3 regions of the Streptomyces cyslabdanicus genome follow, and region 2 is predicted to be linked to each of the others. Evidence: riboswitches for the same ligand, from Rfam matches in the RefSeq annotation. Region 2 holds a riboswitch; each other region holds the start of a gene.

Region 1 (5,013 bases), on a different contig from region 2:
GCTCGCGCTCGGCGCGCTGCTCGGTGCCATGCTCATCGGGCTGTCGTTGCTCATCGGCAGGTTCCACGTCGCACCGAGCGGCACCAAGACCGTCCTGGCGCAGCTCACCGAGGCGTCCCTGGGCCACAACGCCGGGTTCTACGTCGTGCAGTTCGCCACCATGACGCTGCTCGCGCTCGCGGCCAACACCTCCTTCGGCGGCATGCCCGTCCTGGCCTCCCTGCTGGCCCGCGACAACCATGTGCCGCACGTCTTCGGGCTGCGCGCCGACCGGCAGGTCTACCGCTACGGCGTCGTCGTGCTCGCCGCCGCCGCCCTGGTCCTGCTGGTCGTGGCCGAGGGCGACACCCAGAAGCTGGTGCCGGTCTTCGCCATCGGCGTGTTCATCGGCTTCACCCTCTCCCAGGCCGGCATGGTCCGGCACTGGCACCTGGACCACGGTCCCGGATGGTGGCGGCGGGCGGCCGTCAACGGCCTCGGGGCACTGCTGACGCTCGCGGCCCTGGTCATCGAACTGGTCGCGAAGTTCCACGAGGGCGGCTGGCTGGTCTTCGCCGCGGTCGCCGTCCTGGTGACCGTGTTCGAGTCGGTGCACCGCACGTACCGGCGTATCGGCGCGGCCCTGCATCTCGGCGAGGTCCCCGCACGGCCCGAGCCGCGCCACACGGTCGTCGTCGTTCCCGTCGGCGCCGTCAACCTGCTCACCAGCGAGGCCATCAGCGTCGCACTGTCACTGGGCGACGACGTCCGGGCCGTCACCGTCGTGCATCCCGAGGACCGCGACGCCCCTTCCGCCGACGAGGTTCACGCCGCCTGGAACGCCTGGCGGCCCGGTGTCCCCCTCACCGTGCTGCACAGCCGCACCCGGTCCCTGACCCGGCCCGTCGTCGACCATCTGCGCGCGCTGTCCGCCCAGGAGCGGCAGGACCGGATGGTGGTCCTCATCCCGGAGATGCATCTGCCCAGGCCCTGGCAGCGGCTTCTGCAGAACCAGCGCGGCGTCGTCCTGGACCGCGCCGTGCGCCGCCATACCGACGCCGTCATCTGCCGGCTGCGGTTCCGCGTCCACCTCGAGCACTGATCGTCGCCGAGACCGCTGCCCCGCACCGACCGGTGCGCGGCCGCCCGCGTCGTGTGCGCGGCTCCGCCACGGTGGTGCCCCGCCCCCGATCGGCGGGGTCGGTCAGACTGGGAGCGAGTCCGCCGTCGAGAGAGAGGGCGTCGATGCCCCACCCGTACGTCCTGCTGTCCGCCGCCGTCTCGCTCGACGGCTACCTGGACGACACCGGCCCCGAGCGCCTGCTGCTCTCCAGCCCCGCCGACTTCGACCGGGTCGACGAGGTACGGGCGTCGGCCGACGCGATCCTGATCGGCGCCGGCACCCTGCGGGCGGACAACCCGCGGCTGCTGGTGAACTCGCCCGAACGGCGGGCCGCCCGCCGCGCCGCCGGGAAGCCGGAGTATCCGCTGAAGGTCGCGGTCAGCGCCTCCGGCGAGCTGGACCCCCGGGCGCCCTTCTGGCACACCGGCGGCGAGAAGGTCCTCTACACGACCGACGAGGGCGCGCTGCGGCTGCGGCGCGCGGGCCTGGCCGCCGACGTCGTGCCGCTGGGCGCCGAACTCGGCTGGCCCCGGCTGCTCGAGCACCTGCACGACGTACGCGGGGTGCGCCGGCTCATGGTCGAGGGCGGCGGGACGATCCACACACAGCTGCTCCAGCAGCGGCTCGCGGACGAGGTGCAGCTCGTGCTCGCCCCCCTGTTCGTGGGGGACCCCGGCGCGCCCCGGCTGTTCGGGCCCGGGGGCTACCAGGGTGGGCGGCTGCGGCTGGTGGAGACGCGGACCATCGAGGACGTCGTCCTCGTGCGCTACGAACCCACCGCCCCCGGCCTCGCCGGCCGCGCCGCCCCGGCCGACCGGCACTGGCTCCGGATCGCCTGCGAACTGGCGGCCCACTGCCCGCCGTCCAGGACCGCGTTCAGCGTGGGCGCCGTGGTGGTCGCCGCCGACGGGACCGAACTCGCCCGCGGGTACTCGCGGGAGGGGGGCGACCCGGTCGTGCATGCCGAGGAGGCGGCCCTGGCCAAGGTCGACCCGGCGGATCCGCGACTGCCGGAGGCCACGGTGTACAGCAGCCTGGAGCCGTGCGCCCGCCGCGCCTCCCGGCCGCGTCCGTGCGCCCGGCTGATTCTGGACGCCGGGGTGCGACGGGTGGTGACGGCGTGGCGGGAGCCGGACACGTTCGTCGAGGGTGCCGATGGGACCGGGGTGCTGGTGGCCGAGGGCGCGGACGTCGTGGTGGTGCCGGAGTTCGAGGAACGCGCCAGGGAACCGAACCGGCACCTGCTCGGCTGAGCGGAGCCTCGTCGCACGGCCGGGAACCGGGTGCCGGACGGCGTGGAAGTGAGCTGGGTGCGAGCAGCCCCGCGGATGGCATATACTGGTGACACAACGACGCGGGGTGGAGCAGCTCGGTAGCTCGCTGGGCTCATAACCCAGAGGTCGCAGGTTCAAATCCTGTCCCCGCTACTGAAACTCAGGGCCGGAATCCGATCAATGGATTCCGGCCCTGAGTGTTTGGCGGACGTGCGGGTTCTCCGGCAAAGGCGCGGACTCTCCCGTATGTGGAGTCAACTCGTCCGGTTTTCGGCGCCCATGGACCATAAGGTCGGGCCGCGAGGTGGAGCGATCAAGCCGAACGGCTTGGAATACAGGCCCCGGGTCTATTAACGTTCGATAACGCAGCACGGTCGTCCCAGCCGTCACAAGAGGCGGCTCCGTGCGCGCACGCCGAATCCCGCAAGGGAACCGGGGAACCACCAACTTGGGGTGAATCGGGCGTAACTGCCGTGTTCCGCATGGCTTGTTTACGCGCGTAGGAGACCTTCCCGCTCCGAACCCGTCAGCTAACCCGGTAGGCGAGACGGAAGGAAAGGAGTACGCCTTCGTGGCGTCCAACCCGCCTGCTCCGGAAGCCCCGTTCACGCCGAGCCGGCAGTACGGAGAGACCTTCGGCTACGACAGCCGCCGCGCCGACGAGGGCCCCTGGGAGGAGTGGAACCCCACCGCGGATTCCGTCCGTCCCGTGCGCGGCCGGCACCGCGTCGCCAAGCAGCGCGGCGGCGGACTCGCCCGCAGCTCCACCGTTCTCGGCGTCGGTGTCATCGCCGCCGTCGGCGCGGGCGGCATGGCCAGCGCCAACAGCGCCAAGCCGCCGGTGTCCATCTCGCTGCCCGATCTGCCCTCCGTGGGCTCCCTGTTCGACCACTCCTCCGACGCCCCCGAGGGCTCGTCGACCGCGCTCAGCAGCGTTGGCGTGACCACCGCCGAGGCCGAGGGCGGGACCGCGGACGCCGGCGAGGTGCTGCGCAACCGGATCATGGCGCAGGCCGAGCAGCAGCAGGTGCAGATCGAGGCCAAGGCTCAGGCGGACGCCGAGGCCGCCGCCGCCAAGGAGGCCGCCCAGGCCGCCTCGAAGGCGGTCGAGGAGGCCGAGGCCAAGGCCACCGCCGCGAAGCAGAAGGCGGAGGAGGAGGCCAAGCAGAAGGCCGAGGAAGCCAAGCGGAAGGCCGAGGAGGCGCGGCTGGCCGAGCTGGCCAAGCAGTACACGCTGCCCACCTCCTCGTACACGATCACCTCCACCTTCGGTCAGGCCGGCTCCATGTGGTCCTCCGGCTACCACACCGGCCTCGACTTCGCCGCGCCCACGGGCACCCTGCTCAAGGCGATCCACACCGGCACCATCACCGAGGCCGGCTGGGCCGGCGCCTACGGCTACCGCACGATCCTCACCCTCGACGACGGCACCGAGCTCTGGTACTGCCACCAGTCGTCGATCAACGTCAGCGTCGGCCAGCAGGTCAACACGGGCGACGTGATCGGCCGCGTGGGCGCCACCGGCAACGTCACCGGGCCCCATCTGCACCTGGAGGTCCACCCGGGCGGCGACGCCACCGGCATCGACCCCGCAGGGTGGCTGCGCGACAAGGGCCTCACCCCCTGACGCACACGCCCCGCCCCGTGACGTACGCGGACCGGTCTCACCCCTGACGAGCCCGTGAGGCCGGTTTGCGCAACTTTTGCGGCCGGACGCGGCCCGGCGAGGAATGGGCCGCTCCGGCGCGGTTGTTGATGTTGAACATGACTTCTCTACGCAAACTGGGTTCGTCCGATCTCGAGGTCTTCCCGCTCGCCCTCGGCGGCAACGTCTTCGGCTGGACCGCCGACCAGGAGCAGTCCTTCGCCGTCCTCGACGCCTACACGGCCGCCGGAGGCAACTTCGTCGACACCGCCGACTCCTACTCCGCGTGGATCGAGGGCAACCACGGCGGCGAGTCCGAGACGATCATCGGCAGGTGGATCAAGGAGCGCGGCAACCGCTCCGACGTCGTCATCGCCACCAAGGTCAGCCAGCACCCCGACTACCAGGGGCTGAGCGCCGCCAACATCAAGGCCGCGGCCGACGCCTCCCTCCGGCGCCTGGGCACGGACCACATCGACCTGTACTACACGCACTTCGACCGGCCGGACGTCCCCGTCGAGGAGATCATCGGCGCGCTCGACGAGCTGGTCAGGGCGGGCAAGGTGCGGCACATCGCCGCCTCCAACATCTCCGCCGAGCGCCTCCAGGAGTCCCTGGACCTCTCCGAGCGCGAGGGTCTGGCCCGGTACGTGGCGCTCCAGCCGCACTACAACCTGGTCTCGCGCGACACTTACGAAGGCGCGCTCCAGAACGTCGCCGAGCGGTCCGGCCTGGCCGCCGTCCCGTACTTCGCGCTCGCCTCCGGCTTCCTGACCGGCAAGTACCGGCCCGGTACGACGGTGGACAGCGCGCGGGCGCAGGGCGCGGCCAAGCACCTCGAGACCGAGCGGGGCCGCAACGTCCTCGCGGCCTTGGACGAGGTCGCACGGGCCCATGACGCCGAGGTCGCCACGGTGGCCCTGGCCTGGCTCGCCGCACAGCCGACGGTGGCCGCCCCGATCGCCTCGGCGCGGACGGTGGAACAGCTCCCG
Region 2 (5,013 bases):
TCCGTGATGACCTTCCAGCCGGCCCAGTCGTCCTCGAACAGCGGGTCCTCGATGGAGACGAGCGGGTAGGCCGCGACGAGCTCCTCGTAGTACTCCGTCATCTCGGCGGCGGAGCGCTCCTTGCCCTCGAAGAGGTACTTGCCGTCCTTGTAGAACTCGGAGGCGGCGACGTCGAGCGCGAGGGCGATCTGCTCGCCGGGGGCGTAGCCGGCCTCCTTGACCGCCTCGAGGATGAGGTCGAGGGCCTCGCGGTTGGAGCCGAGGTTCGGGGCGAAGCCGCCCTCGTCGCCGAGACCGGTGGACAGGCCCTTGCTCTTCAGGACCTTCTTCAGGGTGTGGTAGACCTCGGTGCCCCACCGCAGGGCCTCGGAGAAGGACTCCGCGCCGATCGGGGCGATCATGAACTCCTGGATGTCCACGTTGGAGTCGGCGTGCGAGCCGCCGTTCAGGATGTTCATCATCGGCACCGGCAGCAGGTGCGCGTTCGGACCGCCCAGGTAGCGGAAGAGCGGCAGGTCCGAAGCCTCGGAGGCGGCGTGGGCGACGGCGAGGGAGACGCCGAGGATGGCGTTGGCGCCCAGCGAGCCCTTGTTGTCGGTGGCGTCCAGGTCGAACATGGCCTGGTCGATCAGGCGCTGCTCGGTGGCGTCGTAGCCGACCAGCTCGGGGCCGATCTGCTCGATGACGGCCAGGACGGCCTTCTCGACGCCCTTGCCCTGGTAGCGATTGGGGTCGCCGTCACGGAGCTCGATGGCCTCGAAGGCACCGGTGGAGGCGCCGGAGGGGACGGCGGCACGACCGGTGCTGCCATCGTCGAGGCCGACCTCGACCTCGACCGTGGGGTTGCCTCGGGAGTCCAGGATTTCCCGGGCTACGACGACGTCGATGGACGGCACGAGCATCTCCTTCTGGGATGTGACGCTGGAAGTGCGGGGCGTGAGCCTTGCGACTAGAGCCTAACCGTCCCGGGGCGGCGACCGGCCGACCGACCGCCTCCTGGACAGGGTGACGGTACCCATTGTTCCCGCTCGGAACAAAGGGGAGGGGAAGGTTCGGGAACGACCCGCCGGCCGGGAGGCGAAAAACCCCGCCCCGGCGCGTAGGGGGGAACACGCCGGGGCGGGGAGCCCATGGGGGCGGAACGGGCCCTTACTTGAGGTGGAGCTGCTGGCCCGGGTAGATGAGGTCGGCGTTGTCGACGATGTCCTTGTTCAGCTCGAACAGCTTCTGCCAACCGCCCTGGACCTGGTGGGTCGCGGCGATGGAGCTGAGGGTGTCGCCGGAGACCACCTTGTACTCGCCGTCGCCCTTCTCGACCTTCTTGCCGGTGGGCGTGGTGACGGTCTTGGTCGGGGCCGGACGCGTCGCGGAGCGGTTGGCGGCCTGCTGCTCGGTCGAGCGGTCGCCGGCGCTCCCGGTGGAGCCGCCGTTCGACGACGAGGAGGACGACGAGGCCGACGAGGAGGACGGGGCCGCGGGGGCGCTGCCGGTGTAGGCGGCGCCGGACAGGCCCTTGCCGCAGACCGGCCAGGCACCCTTGCCCTGGCCCGCGAGGACCTTCTCGGCGACGGCTATCTGCTGCGACTTGGAGGCCAGGTCGGCGCGCGACGCGTAGGCGGAACCGCCGTACGCGGCCCAGGTGGAGTTGGTGAACTGGAGGCCGCCGTAGAAGCCGTTGCCGGTGTTGATGGACCAGTTGCCACCGGACTCGCACTGGGCGACCGCGTCCCACTCGGAGGCGGTGGCGGCGGAGGCCTCGCCGACCGCCATCAGCGGGGCGGCGACGGCGGCGCCGGCGACACCGGCGAGCACGATGACACGGGTGGCCCTGGACGTATGGCGGTGCTTGCCCTTGCTGGAGAACAGCATGGAGGATCCCCTCACCGACGCCTGCGAGGTGAGCTGTCGGGTTCGGGCCGGATGAGTTGCCCGGCCGTGCCTCTCGCGTGAGGCACGGCTCCACCCCTAGCCGCTCCGGTCAACTGCCCGGCGCGGCACTTACCTTGGGTCCCCCGCTCCTGCCCACGGCGCTTGACGCGACGACTGTTCCCGTGCGGCCGCTGGCAGGATTCGGCGTTGCGGCAGCCGGGGCTCGCGGTGACGAGCGGTCACGACCGTAGGCATGCGCTCCGCCGAATTCCAAAGACGATCAGGGCTTCTGAGACTCATCCCACACTTTCGTCGAATGGGACATTCGGTGCGAAGTGTGACGTGAACTCCCGCTAGTTTTGGGGCGTTTCGGCAGGGACAATCAGGGTCTGACCGGCAGTGATGTGGTTCGGGTCGGAGCCGATCGCCCTCTTGTTCGCGGCATACAGCGCGTCCCATCCGCCCTGGAGGCCGAGGGAGTCGGCGATGGACTCGAGCGAGTCGCCGGAGCGGACGATGTAGGAGCTGTCGGCGCGGACGGCGTGGCGACCGGAGGACGCCACGGCATGCCCGCCGGCCGAGTCCTCGACGGCACTGCCGCCGCGATGCCGTCCGGAACCGAGCGCTCCCGTGTCGACGAGGGCCGAAGTGCCGCCGGCCTGCCACGACTTGTCCGTTTCGCCCGTCTCCGGCGCGAACGAGGGCGAGGCGTCAGGCGACTGGGACCCGCTTGCCGTGACATCGGGGGACGTGTCGGACTTGCCCGGCTTGCCCTTCTTGGCGGGCGAAGTCGGCGAAGGGGAGGACGCGCCGGGGGAGGCGGTCGGCGAGCCGGAGGGGTCGACCGATGCGGGATCGGTGTCCGAGGAGCCGTGCGAGCCGGACGAGTCGACGGAATCGGTCGATCCGGTCGACGCCTGCGACGAGTCGGTCAGACCGAGGTCGTCCGTGATGGAGTTTCGGGAGGAGTCGGAAGATCCAGACGAATCACCCACGCCGGTGTCGACCTTCGCCGCCCCGGACTTCTTGCTGAGCCCGGAGAGCAGCCCGCACGTCGGCCAGACACCGGGGCCCTTGTCGGCGAGCAGCTTCTCCGCCACGGCTATCTGCTGGGACCGGCTGGCCTGGTCGGCACTCGGAGCGTAGTCGAGGCCGCCGTACTTCTCCCAGTCGTCCTGCGTCAGTTGCAGGCCGCCGTAGAAGCCGTTGCCGGTGTTGGCGCTCCAGGCGCCGCCACTTTCGCACTTGGCCACCTTGTTCCACGCGCCGCCGTCGGCCGCGCTGGCGGCGCCGGCGCCGATCAGCGGGATGGCGATGGCGGATCCGGTCACTCCGGCGGCGACGAGGAGGGCCGGAGCCTGACGGGGCCGACGGTGACGGCCGTTCCCGGAGAGCATACGGAGACCTTTCGTGCGACAGCGTTGACCGGCGCGGCGACCGGGGCTCGGTGCCACGCCGATGGGTGAAAGTAGCGGCTGACGATCGCTTGTCACAAGTTCATGCCGCACAGATCACGTGAAGATCACACAGTTGAGCGGGTGTCATCTTCGTGGCCGTCAGTGGGTAGGCGCGGTGCGGCGGCAGGCGCCTTTTCCGGCCTTGTCCGACTTCCCTCCGACTTACCGACCGGGGGTGAACCGCACTGGCAGCGTCCGCAGTCCGCGCATGATGAGCCCACCGCGCCAGCGCAAGTCGGCTGGATCTGTGTCCAGTTGAAGGTCGGGGAGCCGGGTGAGGAGGGTGGCCAGCGCGGTCTGGCCCTCCAGACGGGCGAGCGGTGCGCCGAGGCAGTAGTGGATGCCGTGTCCGTAGCCGACGTGCTGATTGTCACGCCGCGCGAGATCCAGGACGTCGGGTCCGGCGAACCTCTCCGGGTCCCGGTCGGCGGCGGCGAGGACGACGAGGACCGGATCGCCGGGGGCGATGTCCTGCCCGCCGATGGTGAGCGGCCCGGTGGCGTAGCGCCAGGTGGCCAGTTCCACCGGTCCGTCGTAGCGCAGGAGTTCCTCCACGCCCGTCTCCAGCAGGTCGTCGTCCCCCTCGGCGAGGGACCGCTGGAGCAGGTCCCGCTGCTCGGGATGGGTGAGCAGGGCGTAGGTGCCGTTGCCGATGAGGTTGACGGTGGTCTCGAAACCGGCGAACAGGAGGATGAAGGCCATGGCGGCGGCCTCGTTCTCGGTGAGGTGCTCGCCGTGGTCGGAAGCGCGGATGAGAGCGGAGATGAGGTCCTCGCCGAGGGCGGGCTCGGCCGGGAGCGCCTCGCGCTTGCGGTGGATGAGGTCCGCGAGATAGCCGCGCATCATCTTCACCGAGCGGGCGACCCCGCCGCGCGGGCCCTTGCCGTGTCGGATCATCATGGCCGCCCAGTCCCGGAAGTCGTCCTGGTCCTCGCGGGGGACGCCCAGCAGGTCGCAGATGGCGTAGATGGGGAGGGGGAAGGCGAACTCGTGGATGAGGTCGGCGGTGCCACGCCCGGCGAACCCGTCGATGAGTCCGTCGGCCAGCTCCTGCACCCGCGGGGCGAACTCGGCGACGCGGCGCGGGGTGAACGCCTTGCTGACCAGTCGGCGCAGCCGGGTGTGGTCCGGCGGGTCGATGTTCAGCAGGTGAGTCATCAGCTCGGCCTTGCGCTCGCCGGGGATGCCGGTCTTGCCCTTGGCGTGCGCGGACCCGGCGTGGTGCGCCGGGTTCTTGCTCAGCCGCTGGTCGGCCAGGGCCTGCCGGGCGTCCGCGTACCGGGTGACCAGCCAGGCCTCGACTCCGCTGGGCAGACGGGTCCTGTGCACGGGGGCGTGCTCACGGAGCCAGGCGTAGGCCGGGTAGGGGTCGCTCGCGAACTCCCGGGTGAACAAGGTGGGTGGCTGGTCGTGCATACGGCCGACCCTAGCGTCGGCCCGTCCGCGCGGTGGAGCCGCGTGCCGATGCCGCCCGGTGCCCCTCGGGCCTTCAGCCGCGCTCCGTCCTGACGATCGCGTCCCGGTACGCGCGCGCCGCCGCGCGCAGCGCCGCCTCCGGATCGACGCCCTCCGCCTCGGCGCGGGCGGCCAGGGCCAGCAGCTCGTACCCGTAGCCCTCACTCTGCGGGAGGGGGACCTCCAGGCCCGCGGTGCGGACCCGGGAGGCCAGCTTGGCGGCGAGGGCGAG
Region 3 (5,013 bases), on a different contig from region 2:
CCAGCGCCTCACGCGTGCGCGTGGTCCGCAGCGACGCCTCTTTGGCCGCGTGCCGCATCTGGAGCAGCTGCACGGTCCACTCCACGTCGGACAGCCCGCCCGGCCCCAGTTTGGTGTGCAGCTTGGGATCGGCGCCGCGCGGCAGCCGCTCGGACTCCATCCGGGCCTTCAGCCGCCGGATCTCCCGCACCGCCTCCTCGCGCAGCCCGCCGCGCGGATAACGCAGCGGGTCGACCAGCTCGACGAACCGCCGCCCCAGGTCCTCGTCCCCGGCCACCGGTTCGGCCCGCAGCAGCGCCTGCGACTCCCACACCAGCGACCAACGCCGGTAGTACGCCTCGTACGACCTGAGCGTCCGCACCAGCGGGCCGGACTTCCCCTCGGGGCGCAGATCCGCGTCGACCAGCAGCGGCGGATCCGCGCTCGGGATCTGGAGCAGCCGCCGCAGCTCGGCGACCACCCGGGACGCGGCCTCGGCGGCCTCCCGCTCGTCGGCGCCCTCCCACGGCTCGTGCACGAACAGCACGTCCGCGTCCGAGCCGTAGCCCAGCTCGTGCCCGCCGAACCGTCCCATGCCGATGATCGCGAACCGGGTCGGCAGGGTGTCCCCCCACTCCTTGCGCACGACCGCCCGCAGGGTGCCGGCCAGCGTCGCCGCCGTCAGGTCGGACACCGCGCCGCCCACCCGGTCCACGAGCGCGCCCTGGTCCGCCTCGGCGGGCTGGGCCTCGGTGCCGTAGGTGCCGACGATGTCGGCGGCGGCGGTACGGAACAGCTCCCGCCGCCGTACGCCGCGCGCCGCCGTGACGCCCTGCTCGGCGGTCTCCGCACGGCGGACGGCGGCGAGGACCTCCTGCTCCAGCTGGGCGCGCCCGCGCGGTTCGAGGCCGCCCGCGTCGCCGTTCCCCAGCAGGGCCACCGCCTCCGGTGCCCGCATCAGCAGGTCGGGGGCCAGCCGCCCGGCCGACAGCACCCGGGCGAGGTTCTCGGCGGCGGCCCCCTCGTCGCGCAGCAGCCGCAGGTACCAGGGGGTCTTGCCGAGCGCGTCCGACACCTTGCGGAAGTTCAGCAGCCCGGCGTCCGGGTCGGCGGAGTCCGCGAACCACCCCAGCAGCACGGGCAGCAGGGTCCGCTGGATGGCCGCCTTCCTGGTGACGCCGGAAGCCAGCGCCTCCAGGTGGCGCAGGGCCGCGGCCGGATCGGCGTACCCGAGCGCGACCAGCCGCTCCCGCGCGGCCTCCGGCCGCAACCTGGCCTCGCCGGGAGCGAGTTGGGCGACGGCGTCGAGCAGCGGCCGGTAGAACAGCTTCTCGTGCAGCCGGCGCACGACACTGGTGTGTCGTTTCCACTCGCGGGTGAGCTCGGTGATCGGGTCGCTGCGCAGGCCGAGCGACCGTCCGAGCCGGCGCAGATCGGCCTCGTCCTCGGGGACGAGGTGGGTGCGCCGCAGCCGGAACAGCTGGATGCGGTGCTCCAGGGAGCGCAGGAACCGGTAGGCGTCGTCGAGTTGCACGGCGTCCACGCGGCCGACGTACCCGCCGGCGGCCAGCGCCTGCAACGCGTCCAGGGTGGAGCCGCTGCGCAGCGAGCGGTCGGTGCGCCCGTGCACCAACTGAAGCAGCTGCACGGCGAATTCGACGTCGCGCAGACCGCCGGGACCGAGCTTCAGCTCACGCTCGACCTCGGCCACGGGGATGGTCTCGACGACGCGGCGGCGCATCTTCTGCACGTCGGCGACGAAGTTCTCGCGCTCGGCGGCCTGCCAGACCAGCGGGTCGAGTGCGGCGATGTACTGGCCGCCCAGCTCCAGGTCGCCGGCCACCGGGCGGGCCTTGAGCAGCGCCTGGAACTCCCAGGTCTTGGCCCACCGCTGGTAGTAGGCGACGTGGCTGCTGAGGGTGCGCACCAGCGGCCCGTTGCGGCCCTCGGGCCGCAGGTTGGCGTCGACCGGCCAGATCGAGCCCTCCACGGTCGTCTCGGAGCAGATCCGCATCATGTGCGAGGCGAGCGCGGTCGCGGCGCGCAGGGCCTTGACCTCGTCGGCCCCGTCCGCGGCCTCCCCGACGAAGATCACGTCGACGTCGGAGACGTAGTTGAGTTCGTGGCCGCCGCACTTGCCCATCGCGATCACCGCGAGCCGGCACAGCGCGTCGTCCTCGGGCGCGGCGGCCCGCGCGAGCCGGAGCGCGGCGCGCAGGGTGGCGGTGGCGAGGTCGGCGAGTTCGGCGGCGGTCTCGGCGACATCGGTGGTGCCGCACACGTCGCGGGCCGCGATGGACAGCAGGCAGCGCCGGTAGGCGACGCGCAGCGCGACCGGGTCGCCGGCCTCGGCGAGCCCCTGCTCGAACTCCGCCACGCCCGGGTGCAGGTCGCGCGGCTCGTAGGTGACCAGCGCCCGCCAGTCGCCGGCGTGCCGGGCGAGGTGGTCGCCGAGCGCGGCGGAGGCGCCGAGCACGCCGAGCAGCCGGTCGCGCAGCGGCTTGGCCGCTATCAGCGTGTCGAGCAGCTCGCGGCGGGCCTTGGACTCCGGCTGCGCCTCCAGCAACCGGACCAGACCGCCCAGCGCGAGGTCCGGGTCGGCGGTGGCGCCCAGCGCCTCCAGCAGCACCGGGTCGTCCCGGAGCGGGGCGAGGTCCGGGCCCTCCAGCAGCCGCTCGGCGTCCGAGGCATGGATGAAGCCGTGCCGCAGCAGCCGCGTGAAGGTACTGCTCCTGCGTCCCGGCGCCGTCATCCCGGCCTCCCGTCGGATCAAGCCCGTCCTGGCCAGAGCCTATCCGCACTCCCGGCCCGGGGCCCTGACGGCGGACCCGCCTTCCCCCGCCGGTCGAAACCGGACGGCACCGGCAGGTGCTTCTCCGGGCCGACGCCGGCGGCCACCGGAGTGCAGCCACCCGCACACGTACCGTGAAAGTCACGAAAACGTAGCGGACATATCACGCACCAACCTTCACAGCAGTCACACGCGTTGGCTAGCGTGCCCGGCGGGCACCCCGTACCCCCGCCGGCGAACAACGCCGGGACGGGTGGCCCGCGCCGAGTCCGGTGCGCTTCACGGCAGCCGGAGCCGGGGACCCAACTCATCCCTGGGGTGAATCGGTCCCGTACACGCGTCCCCCACAGCGTGCACGGGACGGTAGGGCAGCCCTTCCGACCACCCGCCCGAACCCGACAGCCAACCCGGTAGGCGGTCCGTGGAAGGAGTCGCCACCCTTGGCGTCGCACCGCAAAGCCCGGCCCACGGCGACCCGCATCGCCGGACTGCGCACGTCCCCGGCCCTCGGTCTGACGACCGCGGCCCTCACCTCCGTGGCCCTGCTGTCCCAGACGGCGAACGCCGCGCCCGCGCAGCCCGGCAGACCCAGCCTCGAAGAGGTGCAGAAGAGGGTCGACGACCTCTTCCACCAGGCCGAAGTGGCCACCGAGAAGTACAACGCGTCGAAGGAGAGGACCGCCACGCAGCGCCAGCGCGTGAACGGCCTCCTCGACGACGTGGCGAAGCGTGCCGAGAAACTGAACGAGGCGCGGAACGAACTCGGCTCGTTCGCCGCCGCCCAGTACCGCACGGGCGGAATCTCCGGCACCGCGACGCTGCTGCTCGCGAAGGACCCCCAGCAGTACTTCGCCCAGGACCATCTGATGAGCCAGCTCACCGAGCGGCAGAAGAAGGCCGTGGACGACTACCAGACCGCGCAGCTCGCGACGGCGAAGAAGCGCACCGAGGCGGCGGGGATCCTGGAGTCGCTGACCACCTCGCAGAACGAGCTGAGGACCAGCAAGCAGGACGTCCAGCAGAAGCTCACCGAGGCACGCCGGCTGCTGTCGACGCTGACCGCCGAGGAGAAGGCGCGGCTGGCGGCGATCGAGAAGAAGAAGCAGGAGGTCGCCCGGCAGAAGGCCGCGGAGCTGGCCCGCCGGCAGGCGGCGGAGGAGGCGGCGGCGGCGAAGAAGCGCCAACAGGAGGAGGCGGCGAAGAGCTCCGACGCGCAGGCGAGCAGCGGAACGGGCGCGGACACGAGCGCCGGATCGAGCACGGGTACGGGCACGAGCACGAGCGCCGGATCGAGCACCGGCTATGCCGCCAAGGCCGCCAAGGTCATCGACTTCGCAAGGGCCCAGATGGGCAAGCCGTACGTGTGGGGCGCCTCCGGCCCCGACTCGTACGACTGCTCCGGGCTCACGCAGGCCGCCTGGAAGTCCGCCGGGATATCACTGCCGCGCACCACCTGGGACCAGGTGGGGGTCGGCACGACCGTCCCCGTCTCCGAAGCCCAGCCCGGCGACCTGGTCTTCTTCTACGACGACATCAGCCACGTCGGGATCTACATCGGCGACGGCATGATGATCCACGCGCCGCACTCGGGCGCGAACGTCCGCGAGGAGTCGATCTACTACATGCCGATCCACAGCGTCGTCCGCCCCGCGTGACGCGCGTGCCGGACGCCTGGTGCTGGCACCGGACAGGGAAGGGCCCGCACCCGAAGGCGCCGGCCCTTCGCTGTCGGCATGCGGCGGGTGGGGCCGCGGCGCACGCTGGTTCTTGTACCTGCCGGAGGCGGGAGGCCGCGCGGGCGGACAGTGGAGGTGCGTCGTCCATGTGCCGTTGGCTTGCCTATGCGGGGACACCCGTACTGCTCGATGACGTCCTGTACCAGCCGGACCACTCGCTGATCGACCAGAGCCTGCACTCGCGGATGGGCATGGAGACGACCAACGGCGACGGGTTCGGCATCGGCTGGTACACGCCGGAGGCCGACAGCCCGGCGGTCGTGCGGGACACCGGCCCGGCATGGAACAACCGCAACCTGCGGGAGATAGCGCAGCACGTCCGGTCACCGCTGTTCTTCGCCCACATCCGGGCCTCGACCGGCACGGCGGTGCAGCAGACCAACTGCCATCCCTTCCGCCACGGCCGGTGGATGTGGATGCACAACGGCGCGATCAACGAGTTCGACAGGCTCAGGAGGGAACTCTGCCTGGCCGTCGACCCGGGGCTCTTCTCCCGCATCGAGGGAT

What was found. Region 2 has a riboswitch for cyclic di-AMP ahead of ACTYVM_RS20125 (transglycosylase family protein). Riboswitches for the same ligand answer to the same signal wherever they lie in the genome.
Region 1: it holds a riboswitch for cyclic di-AMP, as region 2 does, so the genes downstream of both, ACTYVM_RS06465 (M23 family metallopeptidase) here and ACTYVM_RS20125 (transglycosylase family protein) in region 2, are expected to answer to the same signal.
Region 3: it holds a riboswitch for cyclic di-AMP, as region 2 does, so the genes downstream of both, ACTYVM_RS02185 (C40 family peptidase) here and ACTYVM_RS20125 (transglycosylase family protein) in region 2, are expected to answer to the same signal.

What each region holds. Positions count from the first base shown of each region.
Region 1 covers NZ_JBQRUW010000008.1:107,598-112,610, forward strand. Annotated here, with positions in the region: gene ACTYVM_RS06450 (APC family permease) at 1-1,081, shown strand, start outside; gene ACTYVM_RS06455 (dihydrofolate reductase family protein) at 1,225-2,355, shown strand; tRNA gene ACTYVM_RS06460 (tRNA-Met) at 2,456-2,529, shown strand; cyclic di-AMP (ydaO/yuaA leader) riboswitch at 2,779-2,936, shown strand; gene ACTYVM_RS06465 (M23 family metallopeptidase) at 2,948-4,003, shown strand; gene ACTYVM_RS06470 (aldo/keto reductase) at 4,141-5,013, shown strand, end outside.
Region 2 covers NZ_JBQRUW010000034.1:8,142-13,154, reverse strand. Annotated here, with positions in the region: gene eno (phosphopyruvate hydratase) at 1-902, opposite strand, end outside; gene ACTYVM_RS20125 (transglycosylase family protein) at 1,150-1,869, opposite strand; cyclic di-AMP (ydaO/yuaA leader) riboswitch at 1,873-2,040, opposite strand; gene ACTYVM_RS20120 (transglycosylase family protein) at 2,223-3,266, opposite strand; gene ACTYVM_RS20115 (cytochrome P450 family protein) at 3,489-4,742, opposite strand; gene ACTYVM_RS20110 (nucleoside triphosphate pyrophosphohydrolase) at 4,816-5,013, opposite strand, start outside.
Region 3 covers NZ_JBQRUW010000002.1:357,545-362,557, forward strand. Annotated here, with positions in the region: gene ACTYVM_RS02180 (bifunctional [glutamine synthetase] adenylyltransferase/[glutamine synthetase]-adenylyl-L-tyrosine phosphorylase) at 1-2,731, opposite strand, end outside; cyclic di-AMP (ydaO/yuaA leader) riboswitch at 3,022-3,202, shown strand; gene ACTYVM_RS02185 (C40 family peptidase) at 3,211-4,425, shown strand; gene ACTYVM_RS02190 (class II glutamine amidotransferase) at 4,593-5,013, shown strand, end outside.